2 regions of the Gracilibacillus xinjiangensis genome follow, and region 1 is predicted to be linked to the other one. Evidence: predicted binding sites of a transcription regulator. Region 1 holds the regulator's gene; the other holds the start of a gene.

Region 1 (5,492 bases):
CCACACGTTTCTTAACAGCACTTGGAAGCACTTGTTCTTTGTAAGCAGCATCTTGCTTGTCAAAGCGATCCCATGATGGAATACTCACAACACTTACATCTTTTCCATCTTCTTTTAATTTTGCTTGTGCCTTTACAGCTAACTGTACTTCAGAACCTGTAGCAACAAGGATTGCATCAGGAGTATCTTTCGTTGATGGACTAACAACATAGCCACCTTTTTTCACACCTTCATATGCATTTTCTGCAGTTCCTTCAAGTGTCGGAAGGTTCTGGCGTGTTAACACAAGCGCTGTCGGCTGATCAGTTGATTCAATCGCTAAACGCCATGCAGCCTGTACCTCATTTCCATCAGCTGGACGTATGACAGAAAGATTAGGCATGGCACGGAATGCAGCCAATTGCTCCACAGGTTCATGTGTTGGACCATCTTCCCCTACCGCAATAGAATCATGCGTTAATACATACGTGACAGGCAAGTTTTGAATTGCTGACAAACGAACAGCCGGACGTAAGTAATCGCTGAATACAAAGAATGTTCCACCAAATACCTTTAACCCGCCATGCAGTGCCATACCGTTTAGTGCAGCTGCCATCGCAAACTCACGTACACCAAACCAAATATTGCGCTTATCGGCTTCATTTGCTGAGAAATCTCCCGCATCTTTTAAGTTGGTTTTATTGGAACCAGCTAAATCTGCACTACCACCGAATAGAGACGGTACGGTTTTAGCGATTGCGTTTAAAACTTCTCCAGAGGTTGCACGAGTTGCTGCACTGCTACCTGTCTCATAAACCGGTAAATTTTTGTCCCAGCCCTCAGGTAATTTATTTTGCATTGCCTCGTCTAATTCTTTTGCTAATTCAGGATATGCATTTTTGTAAGCATCAAATAAATCGTTCCATTCTTTTTCTGCGGACTGACCTTTCTCAACAATTTTCGTTTCGAAGTCAGCATATACTTCTTCCGGTACTTGGAATGGTTCATGGCCCCATTTGTATGCTTCTTTGGTTAAGGTAACTTCATCCGCTCCAAGTGGTGCACCGTGTGATGCAGCAGAACCTGATTTATTTGGCGAACCAAAGCCAATAATTGTTTTTACTTCAATCAATGTTGGTTGGTCAGTATTTTGTTTTGCTTCAGCAATTGCCTTAGAAATTGCTTTTGTATCGTTTCCATCTTCTACACGAATTACTTGCCAACCGTATGCTTTAAAACGATCCTCTACATTTTCAGAGAATGCTTTATTTAACTCTCCATCTAGTGAGATATCGTTAGAATCATAAAGTGCAATTAATTTACCCAATTTTAAATGCCCTGCAAGAGATGCTGCTTCATGAGAAATACCTTCCATTAAGTCACCATCACTTACAAGTGCAAAAGTATAGTGATCAACCACATTAAAATCATCTTTATTGTATTTTGCTGATAAATGTTTCTCAGCCATTGCCATACCGACACTCATTGCAATCCCTTGGCCTAATGGACCAGTAGTCGCTTCCACACCGTCAGTGTGGTGTACTTCTGGGTGACCAGGTGTCTTAGAGCCCCATTGACGGAATTTTTTAAGCTCATCAATCGGAAGGTCATATCCAGCCAGATGTAATAAACTGTACAGTAACATTGAACCATGACCTGCAGATAATACAAATCGGTCACGATTAAACCATTTAGAGTTTTTAGGGTTTTGGTTCATATGCTCTGTCCATAGTGTGTAAGCCATCGGAGCAGCACCCATTGGTAAACCTGGATGACCGGAATTAGCATTTTCAATAGCGTCTATTGACAATGTACGAATTGTATTTATAGACATTTGTTCAATTTGAGTTGACATTTTTATTTCCCCTTTCAAAACAATATATGTACGCACATCTATAATCCTATAACGAAAACGAAGATTAGACAAGTATCTCCTTTAAAAAAAGCTAATTTTTTGTAATTATGTCTCGTTTTTTTATAAAAATCAAAGAAATAGTGTACACTATTTCTTTGATTTAAGTTGCTTTAATTTATCCGGAGTGACATCGTTCCCATTTGGATCAATGACAGTCATTCCTTTCATATGGTTTTTGAATGACTTTCTCACATTTTTTAAATATTCCTGACGTAATGCCTGTTGTTCTTTTTTTTCCTCTGGACTTAGTTCTTCTTTCTTAGCTTTATTTGCCAATTCATTAATTCTTGCAATTTTATCATTAGAAAGCATTATTTTACTCCTTTATCTCAAAATAATAGAAAAGAGTATACATATTATTTGTACACTCTCTTCATTGTAAATCACTCATTTTATTTTTATCAAGCAATTCGTGTTCTTGGTATCGACGATGAACTGTTGCCTTTGAGACATTGTAACCCATTCCTTGCAGTATAGAAGTAATTTCTGCAAAGGTCAGGTTGTTCCCCCTTAGTCGTACCACTTCCTCAATGGGAAATTCCTTCCGTTCTCTACCTTGCGCTAAATGTTGGTTGGAAAGGTTATTGGCAGGATTGTATCCATTATTTATCGCTTTCCTCATTCCCCGCTTAATTTTCGCATTATGTAATTTACGCTGATATTCTTCTACAATCGATACTATTTGCAATACCATTGAATCACCTTCAGAGAGTTCTAATTTCCCGCTGTGTGCAATAGTTAATATAGTAATATTCATCTTTGCTAGCTGATGGAGCAATGCAATTTTAGCATTCCCTCTTCCTAATCTAGTTTCATCTTGTATTAGTAAAATATTCGCTTTTTTTTGTTGAAAAAGTTCTAAAAGATCAAACACACCTTCTCTTTCAATCTCGTAGCCACTTTGCTTTTCCTTAATTATTTTCACAATATTATAACCTTTTTCTTTAGCAAACCGGCTAAGTTCTTCTGCCTGTCTATGTATTGAACTCTCCTGTGTCTCTTTATCCGTACTAACACGGCAATAAATGATTGCATTCAAAATTTTAACGACTCCTTGATCTCTTTGTTTATACATTCCAAATAAATGAACTATATAAAAAGATAATCCCCACAACAAAAGAAATCAAATAGAATAAATCAACTTTAGAAATTTTCTTTATCATTTTTATCCCTCCAGAGAACCTTTGTTCGTATTTCCATTATATACGAACAAAGGTTCTTGTCAAGTATTTTCGAACGAATGTTTGTGATTATTCCGAACGTATGTTATAATATTCCTAACAAATCATACGTTAAAGGAGTATTGATTATGACTAATCTATCAAAAAGACAGGAACAGATCCTTGCATATATTAAAGAACAAGTAGATTTAAAAGGATATCCGCCGTCTGTGCGTGAAATTGGGCAAGCAGTAGGTCTTGCTTCCAGTTCTACTGTGCATGGTCATTTAGCGAGATTGGAAAAAAAGGGGTACATAAGAAGAGACCCTACCAAACCCAGGGCAATTGAAGTATTATCACAGGAAAATGATAATGAAATTCCAAAAACGGAAGCTGCTTTTGCTCCTGTAATCGGTAAAGTTACAGCAGGTTTACCTATTACAGCAGTAGAGAACATTGAAGAATATATTCCGATTCCCAGCACTGATGTACATAGCGGCGATCAAATATTTGTTCTGATAATTGAAGGAAATAGTATGATTGAGGCAGGGATTCTTGATGGAGATAAGGTAATTGTTAAACAACAAAATACAGCAGTAAATGGGGATATTGTTGTAGCAATGACGGAAGATAGTGAAGCAACTGTCAAACGTTTCTTTAAAGAAAAGGACCATATCCGTTTGCAGCCCGAAAATGCGACAATGGAGCCGCTTCTTTATGATAATGTCAGTATTCTAGGGAAAGTAGTAGGTTTATATAGACATCTATAGAGTAATAGGGAAAATTCTACATAGGAATATGTAGAATTTTTTACTTAGCATCAGATTAAGCAGAACATCCATTATTGTATTCTGCCTGTCTTGAATTATTGAAATATATTCAGTTTCATGACTAACTGTCTTTGAGTCTCCTTTATAACGGTTAACTTTCCACCATAAGAATTTGGTATTAGGAACATATAAACCCTTTCACTTATAGAGAAAGGGTTTCAAAGCTCAGATATTTCGTTTCTTATTTTATATCTTATGACTGGTACTTATACCGACACAGCTTTTACAATTAACTTCTTGGCAAATTCCCGCAACAGTTCCTCTATCAAATTTCACCAACATCTGTCTCTATTGTATCTAAAATATTTGAATCCTCTGCATCCGGATCAAACGTATGACTTGTGCTTACTCCATTACTATTCATAGTAAAAAAACCAGTATTAAAGCTTCCAGATCCAGTAACTACCTTACTTGTAGAAGTAGGAGATGCATGTATCGCTTGTTTTACTATTAACCCTTCATTACTATTAATTGTGACAGGACCAAAGAAAAAACATGACATTTTTCGAGAACCTCCTTTTTTTATTAACCTTTTAAATATTTTCAGCTATATTTGCATCATTTATATCTGGATCAATTGAAGAAGATCTATTTATATTAGTATTTGTTTTAATCCAATACCCTGTGTTGAAACTGCCAGCACCGGCAACAGTTTTACTTATAAATGTTGGACAAGTATTTAAAGTATTACTGACTATAATACCCTCGTTGCTATTAATCGTTACTGGACCTAATATAATAGTCAAATTATACCCTCCCTTCATTGAAAACTTAGAATGGCAATATATAACTATTCCAGTTTTCATTATAAGTATAATTTATGACTAGAACACTACTGTTGAAATGGATAATGAACTAGTAATAAATAGAATAATTAATAATCCTATTTTGATGATTTATTGACTATCATTTTTTCTCCTTTAAATACAGTGAAAGTCAAGCTTATTGCTAAAACATCCTTAGGAATATGACATAAGCCGACGCATTTCATTCAACTTTTCATATAATGATACTATCTAAGTTGAGGAGGTGTTATATAATGGGCGCGAGTGGAGGTTACGGTTCTGGCTTTGCTTTAATTGTTGTCCTATTCATTCTGTTAATAATAGTTGGTAGTTCCTACGTTGGTGGTTACAGCTATTAAAGCAAAATTGAAAGTATTTGGTGGCAAGAAATTCACATGTATCTTTATGTAGTAAAACGATCAAAATTAAAAATATCAGGCACTTCTGATGTCAAATACTGGCCTTTTTAACGAATGTCATATCAAATTGTTCTGGTTGGTACCCCTATACAAGTAAACTCTGCCACAATAGTGTCAGGGTTATGCATAAATACTATGGCTCTCCTTCTCATGAATTACTAGAATACTGAACTATCAGCAGTAAAATATTCCACTGATTTTTCGAAAAGACTTTTACGTTTTTAAAAACTGTTAAAGTCTCGAGAGCTTTTGCACGAGTATAGTGTGTACCAACTTATTCTGCAGGTATCAGTTTAGCTTTCGCCACGTTAAAAAGGTCAATTGCAGTTGATAATATAGTGCCTTCATTAATAATGTATTCTAACAGGGAAAGACCAGTTAGAATGATAATCATTTCATCATTC
Region 2 (5,492 bases), 480 kb from region 1:
TTGAGAGAGGGTTTAAACAATGTGGAAGGAACCATTGACTTTAGTCATAAATGAATTAAAAATATTATGGAAGCCATATATAGCTACATTACTTTTTACGATTATGTTAGGCATCTTTTCCTCAACCATGTTAAGTCATCTGGCTGAATTCCTGGCAGAAGGTGAGGGATCCTATAACAGTGTTTCCCTTGATATTATTTTTGGAATGTTAACACCATGGTTTACCACCATATTTCTATCAAGCCCTTACCTAAGTTTCAAAACGGTGAAAGAAGATCCATTTGGAAAAAGGATGGCTCTATATCGGACGATGCCTATTTCCATGAAACTATTAGCAAGAAGCCGAATGTTATTAATGCTGGCAACATTCATCACATTATCATTAGCTTTTTATCTGGCGATGATGATTAGTTTGCCAGCGTCTTTTTATCACATTGTTCCATCTGAGTTGTTTACAGCATTTATTTTGTTCTGGTTCGGCTACTCTCTGGCAATTGGCAGTCTTAATGTTTTTATTGAATATGGAACGAATGGAAAAGTGCTTTATATCTTTTCGTTCCTATGCGGTTTTATTATTGCAATACTAATTATTCTTTTCAACATTTTAGGAGATGCAGGAGTTGTTGAAACAGTTATAATAATGTTGCAACAATCTCGCTGGCCTGTAGTAATAATGCTGCTGCTTGGTATCATTAGTTACACAACATGGGAAAACTTATTAAGATCAAGACTGAACAAGAGAGATTATTTGTAATGGAGGGAAATCATTAATGAAACTTCCAATTACAGTTTCTGAGAGCAGCAAAGAACCGATTTATTATCAAATTGAAACACAATTAAAAAGCCTTGTAATAAGTGGGCAGCTGACTTCAGGCACACTGCTGCCTTCCATAAGGGCATTATCTGGTGATCTTTCCTGTAGTGTGATCACAACCCGACGTGCCTATCAGAACTTGGAAAAGGATGGTTTTATTCAAACTATTCAAGGCAAAGGGACATTTGTTAAGGACATCGGCCAACAAGCGAAATCCGAAACAAAGGAAACTGTCGCCTCATCCTATATTGAAAAGTTATTAAAAGATTTAAAATCGCTAGGTCTCACAGAGGTTGAGATTAAAACATTGGTCTATAAAGTGTTATCAGAATGGACAGGAGGTCACCCCCATGAGTAATTATGTATTGGAAGTAGAGCAATTAGCTAAATCGTTTAAATATTTTCAATTTGGACCTGTTGATCTTCAAGTAGAAAAAGGGACTGTAATTGGATTAGTTGGAGAAAATGGTTCAGGGAAAAGTACATTTTTCCATTTAGTTCTTCAGTTGCTTTCTCCAGATAGGGGGACTGTTCACTGTTTGACTCATGATATATCTGTAAATAGCAGTACTGCAAAAGAAAAAATCGGCTATGCAGGCAATAACATATATGAGGGATATGGGCAGCTTACAATAAAGCAATTGGCACAGCTTGTCAGTTACTGGTATCGTCATTGGGACAAGGACAAGTACAGAACAATGATAGAAAAATATCAGATTAACGAGAAAGAGAAATACCAAAATTGTTCTGCAGGTACGAAGAAAAAAGTTGAATTTGTTTTCGCTATGGTTCATTCCCCGCAGCTGCTGTTATTAGATGAACCATTTTCTGGTGTGGATATCAGGTCTAAACGTAAGATGCAGGAAGAATTAGCAGATTTTATGGAGAATCCACATAATGCTATCATCCTTTCTACCCATCAACAAGAAGAGATGAACGCATTGTGTGATTATCTATGGATAATGGATCAAGGTACTATCATTGCAAAAGTGGAAAAGGATGAGATTTTGCAGCAATGGATGCGTGTATGGCTGAAAGACTTGCCAAATGAAATAAAACAGCATCGTTATGTAGTAGAGTATGATGTGGAGACACCTAATATTGTTACGAACAATTTTGAGGAAATGGAAAAAGTGTTAGCCCGTTCTAATGTGGCATATACCCACTTTAAAAGGATGGAACTTGATGAAATTCTTGCATATATAATGGAGGAAGGCAGATAACATGATGCCTTTCTTTTTTTATTATGGAGCTAAAGGTTCTGCTGATGGAGGTCACACCCTGATTGTCCGGTCCCTTTTGAAGTGTTTCTTATTGCATATCTTGTTGCGTTCTCCTTAGTCTCCCTTTGTATATAGAGTTATTGTAGTGTATGATAGACGTTAGAATGCGTCTCTTTTATAGAAAATATGATCAGCTAACCATTGCCTTCTAACATGACAGATACTTGAATCAGCAGGAAGAATAGGCTATGATAGATACGAACATATGATTGATAAAATAAGGTGGAATATGATGATTGCATATATAAGAGGGAAGATAGCGGAAATTACGGATCAGGCTGTTTTCGTTGAAGCAAATGGAATAGGTTATGAATTAATTTGTCCAAATCCATTTCGGTTTCAAACAAAATTAGGCCAAATAGAGAAAATTTATACATATCATCATGTAAGAGAAGATGCGCAAATATTATACGGCTTTGAGAAAACAGATGAAAAGACATTGTTTTCGAAAATATTGAATGTATCAGGTATTGGTCCTAAAGGAGCTCTAGCTGTTTTAGCATCCACTAGTGTCCAGGATTTTGTTACAGCTATTGAACAGGAGAATGAGAAATTTTTAACAGGGTTTCCTGGTGTGGGCAAGAAGACCGCTCGACAAATGATCTTGGATTTAAAAGGGAAACTTCCGTTTGATTATACTATGGAAGAGTTTACTGCAGCCCGGGATGGAAAAGAAACTAATGATCTTGCATTAGACGAAGCAATCGAGGCACTGAAGGCATTAGGATATTCTGATAAAGAGATAAATCAAATTAAACCAAAATTAAAACAAGAAAAACAGCAAGAGGCCGATGGATATATTCGTAAAGGTCTTGCTTTAATGATGAAATAGGGAAAGAAAGGAGCTAGCTTGATGGAGGAACGGATTATATCTGGAGAACTACAGGAACAAGATGCTTTTGAAGAGCTAAGCCTCCGACCACAGCTTCTCAAACAATATATTGGTCAGCATAAGGCAAAGGAAAATTTGGCAATTTTTATTGAAGCAGCGAAAATGCGAAATGAAGCCTTGGATCATGTATTATTGTATGGCCCGCCAGGACTTGGGAAAACTACGATGGCACAGATTATTGCAAATGAGATGGGTGTACAGTTTAAAACAACATCAGGTCCTGCCATTGAGAGATCTGGTGATTTAGCGGCAATATTATCTTCCTTAGAAGTTGGTGATGTGCTGTTTATTGATGAGATTCATCGACTGCCCCGTGCGGTTGAAGAAATATTATATCCTGCAATGGAGGACTTTTGTTTAGATATTGTGATTGGATCAGGGCCAAGTGCCAGATCTGTGCAATTAGATTTGCCGCCATTCACATTAGTTGGGGCCACAACCCGTGCAGGGCTTCTAACAGCACCATTAAGGGACAGGTTCGGTGTTTTAAGCAGGTTGGAATTTTATGAAATAATTGATTTATGTGCAATTGTCGAAAGAACGGCAGAGATTTTCGAGACAAATATTGATAAACAGGCTGCATTGGAAATTGCACGGAGGTCGAGAGGAACCCCAAGGATTGCTAACAGACTGTTGAAAAGGGTTCGCGACATATCACAAGTAAAAGGTGAAACAGAAATCTCTTTATCAACAACACAACAAGCATTAGGAATGCTGCAAGTTGATGATGCGGGACTTGATCAGATTGACCATAAACTATTACTTTCCATGATCGAAAGTTTCCAGGGCGGACCTGTTGGTTTGGACACGATCGCTGCATCAATCGGAGAAGAATCGCAAACAATAGAGGATGTATATGAGCCATTTTTGCTTCAGCAAGGGTTTATCCAGCGAACACCGAGAGGCAGAATGGTGACATCTAAAGCATACGCCCATTTTAATATGGAGGTGCCGAGGACTTGACGGAATTTGGCAAAATCTTTATTGTAATAGGGATCGTATTTATTATTATCGGACTTATATCAAGTTTTATTGGTAAATTACCAGGTGATATCAGCTTTCAAAAAGGTAATTTTTCGTTCCATTTTCCGATAATGACATCGATTGTTGTTAGTATTATTTTGACATTGATTTTTTATGTGATAGGACGGTTTAAGTAGATGAGAATAGAGGATTTTGATTTTGATTTACCAGAAGAATTAATTGCTCAAACACCTTTAAAAGACCGTACAAGTTCCAGGTTGATGGTGTTGAATAAGGAGCAGAGGACTATTGAGAATCATCATTTTTATGAAGTGATTGATTTTCTTAATGAAGGGGATTGCTTAGTTTTAAATGACACAAAAGTTCTCCCTGCAAGGCTTTATGGGGTAAAGGCGGATACTGGGGGCAAGGTGGAAGTTTTATTATTAACACAAATAGAAAATGATGATTGGGAAGTGTTAGTAAAGCCAGCTAAACGTATCAAGGCCGGTACAGAAATCAGTTTTGGTGATGGTAAGCTTAAGGCAACCTGTATCAAAACAAAAGAACATGGTGGCCGCATTCTTCGCTTTCATTATGAAGGGATATTTTACGAAGTTTTAGATGAACTTGGGGAAATGCCTTTACCTCCATATATAAAGGAACAATTGAATGAAAAGGACCGATACCAGACTGTATATGCGAAAGAGCAAGGGTCTGCTGCAGCACCAACTGCTGGCCTGCATTTTACGGAGGAATTGTTAGCGGAAATTAACCAAAAAGGTGTGGAAATTGCTTTTATTACGCTCCATGTCGGTTTAGGTACATTCCGCCCTGTGAGTGTGGATGATGTAGAGTCACATGAAATGCATGCAGAATTTTACCAGATGACGGAAACAACTGCGAAACAGTTAAATGCAGTAAAAGAGCGCGGTGGACGAATTATTTCAGTTGGTACAACATCAACAAGAACATTAGAGACCATTGCGCGTGATACAGGTGGGGTGTTTGAAGCAAGAAATGGATGGACAGATATCTTTATTTACCCGCCATATGAATTTAAAGCAATTGATGGTTTGATTACAAATTTTCATTTGCCAAAATCAACTTTAATCATGCTGGTGAGCGCATTAGCAGACAGGGATTTTATTTTAGAAGCATACAACAAAGCGGTAGCAGACCGTTATCGATTCTTTAGTTTCGGTGATGCGATGCTAATCTTGCCGTAAAAGAAGGCATCTTGGATAAACGACAGTATTAGAAGAACTGCCATTCATTATCATAGGAGTTTTTCAAATAAGGAAGGACAAAAGATATGACAGCAATAACATATGAACATATTAAAACATGTAAACAAACAGGCGCAAGACTGGGAAAAGTCCATACACCGCATGGTTCGTTTGAAACACCTGCATTTATGCCTGTAGGGACACTTGCAACAGTAAAAACAATGAGTCCGGAAGAATTAAAACAAATGGGTTCGAATATGATTTTATCAAACACATATCATTTATGGTTACGTCCTGGACATGATATTGTC

What was found. The regulator LexA, encoded in region 1, represses DNA repair genes until DNA is damaged. The targets are predictions, from matches to a motif close to CGAACATATGTTCG.
Region 2: a site for LexA is predicted at 2,296-2,309, ahead of ruvA (Holliday junction branch migration protein RuvA). Genes of this name have one in related genera too.

The regions. Positions count from the first base shown of each region.
Region 1 is NZ_JBHSDT010000008.1:854,494-859,985, forward strand. Features, by position in the region: gene tkt (transketolase) at 1-1,834, opposite strand, end outside; gene ACFOY7_RS15590 (DUF896 domain-containing protein) at 1,982-2,206, opposite strand; gene ACFOY7_RS15595 (YneB family resolvase-like protein) at 2,268-2,933, opposite strand; gene lexA (transcriptional repressor LexA) at 3,204-3,824, shown strand; gene ACFOY7_RS15605 (spore germination protein) at 4,150-4,386, opposite strand; gene ACFOY7_RS15610 (spore germination protein) at 4,418-4,630, opposite strand; gene ACFOY7_RS15615 (YjcZ family sporulation protein) at 4,924-5,028, shown strand; gene ACFOY7_RS15620 (hypothetical protein) at 5,363-5,492, opposite strand, start outside.
Region 2 is NZ_JBHSDT010000008.1:369,849-375,340, forward strand. Features, by position in the region: gene ACFOY7_RS13035 (hypothetical protein) at 20-754, shown strand; gene ACFOY7_RS13040 (GntR family transcriptional regulator) at 771-1,172, shown strand; gene ACFOY7_RS13045 (ATP-binding cassette domain-containing protein) at 1,165-2,037, shown strand; gene ruvA (Holliday junction branch migration protein RuvA) at 2,330-2,929, shown strand; gene ruvB (Holliday junction branch migration DNA helicase RuvB) at 2,951-3,952, shown strand; gene ACFOY7_RS13060 (DUF2905 domain-containing protein) at 3,949-4,149, shown strand; gene queA (tRNA preQ1(34) S-adenosylmethionine ribosyltransferase-isomerase QueA) at 4,150-5,181, shown strand; gene tgt (tRNA guanosine(34) transglycosylase Tgt) at 5,268-5,492, shown strand, end outside.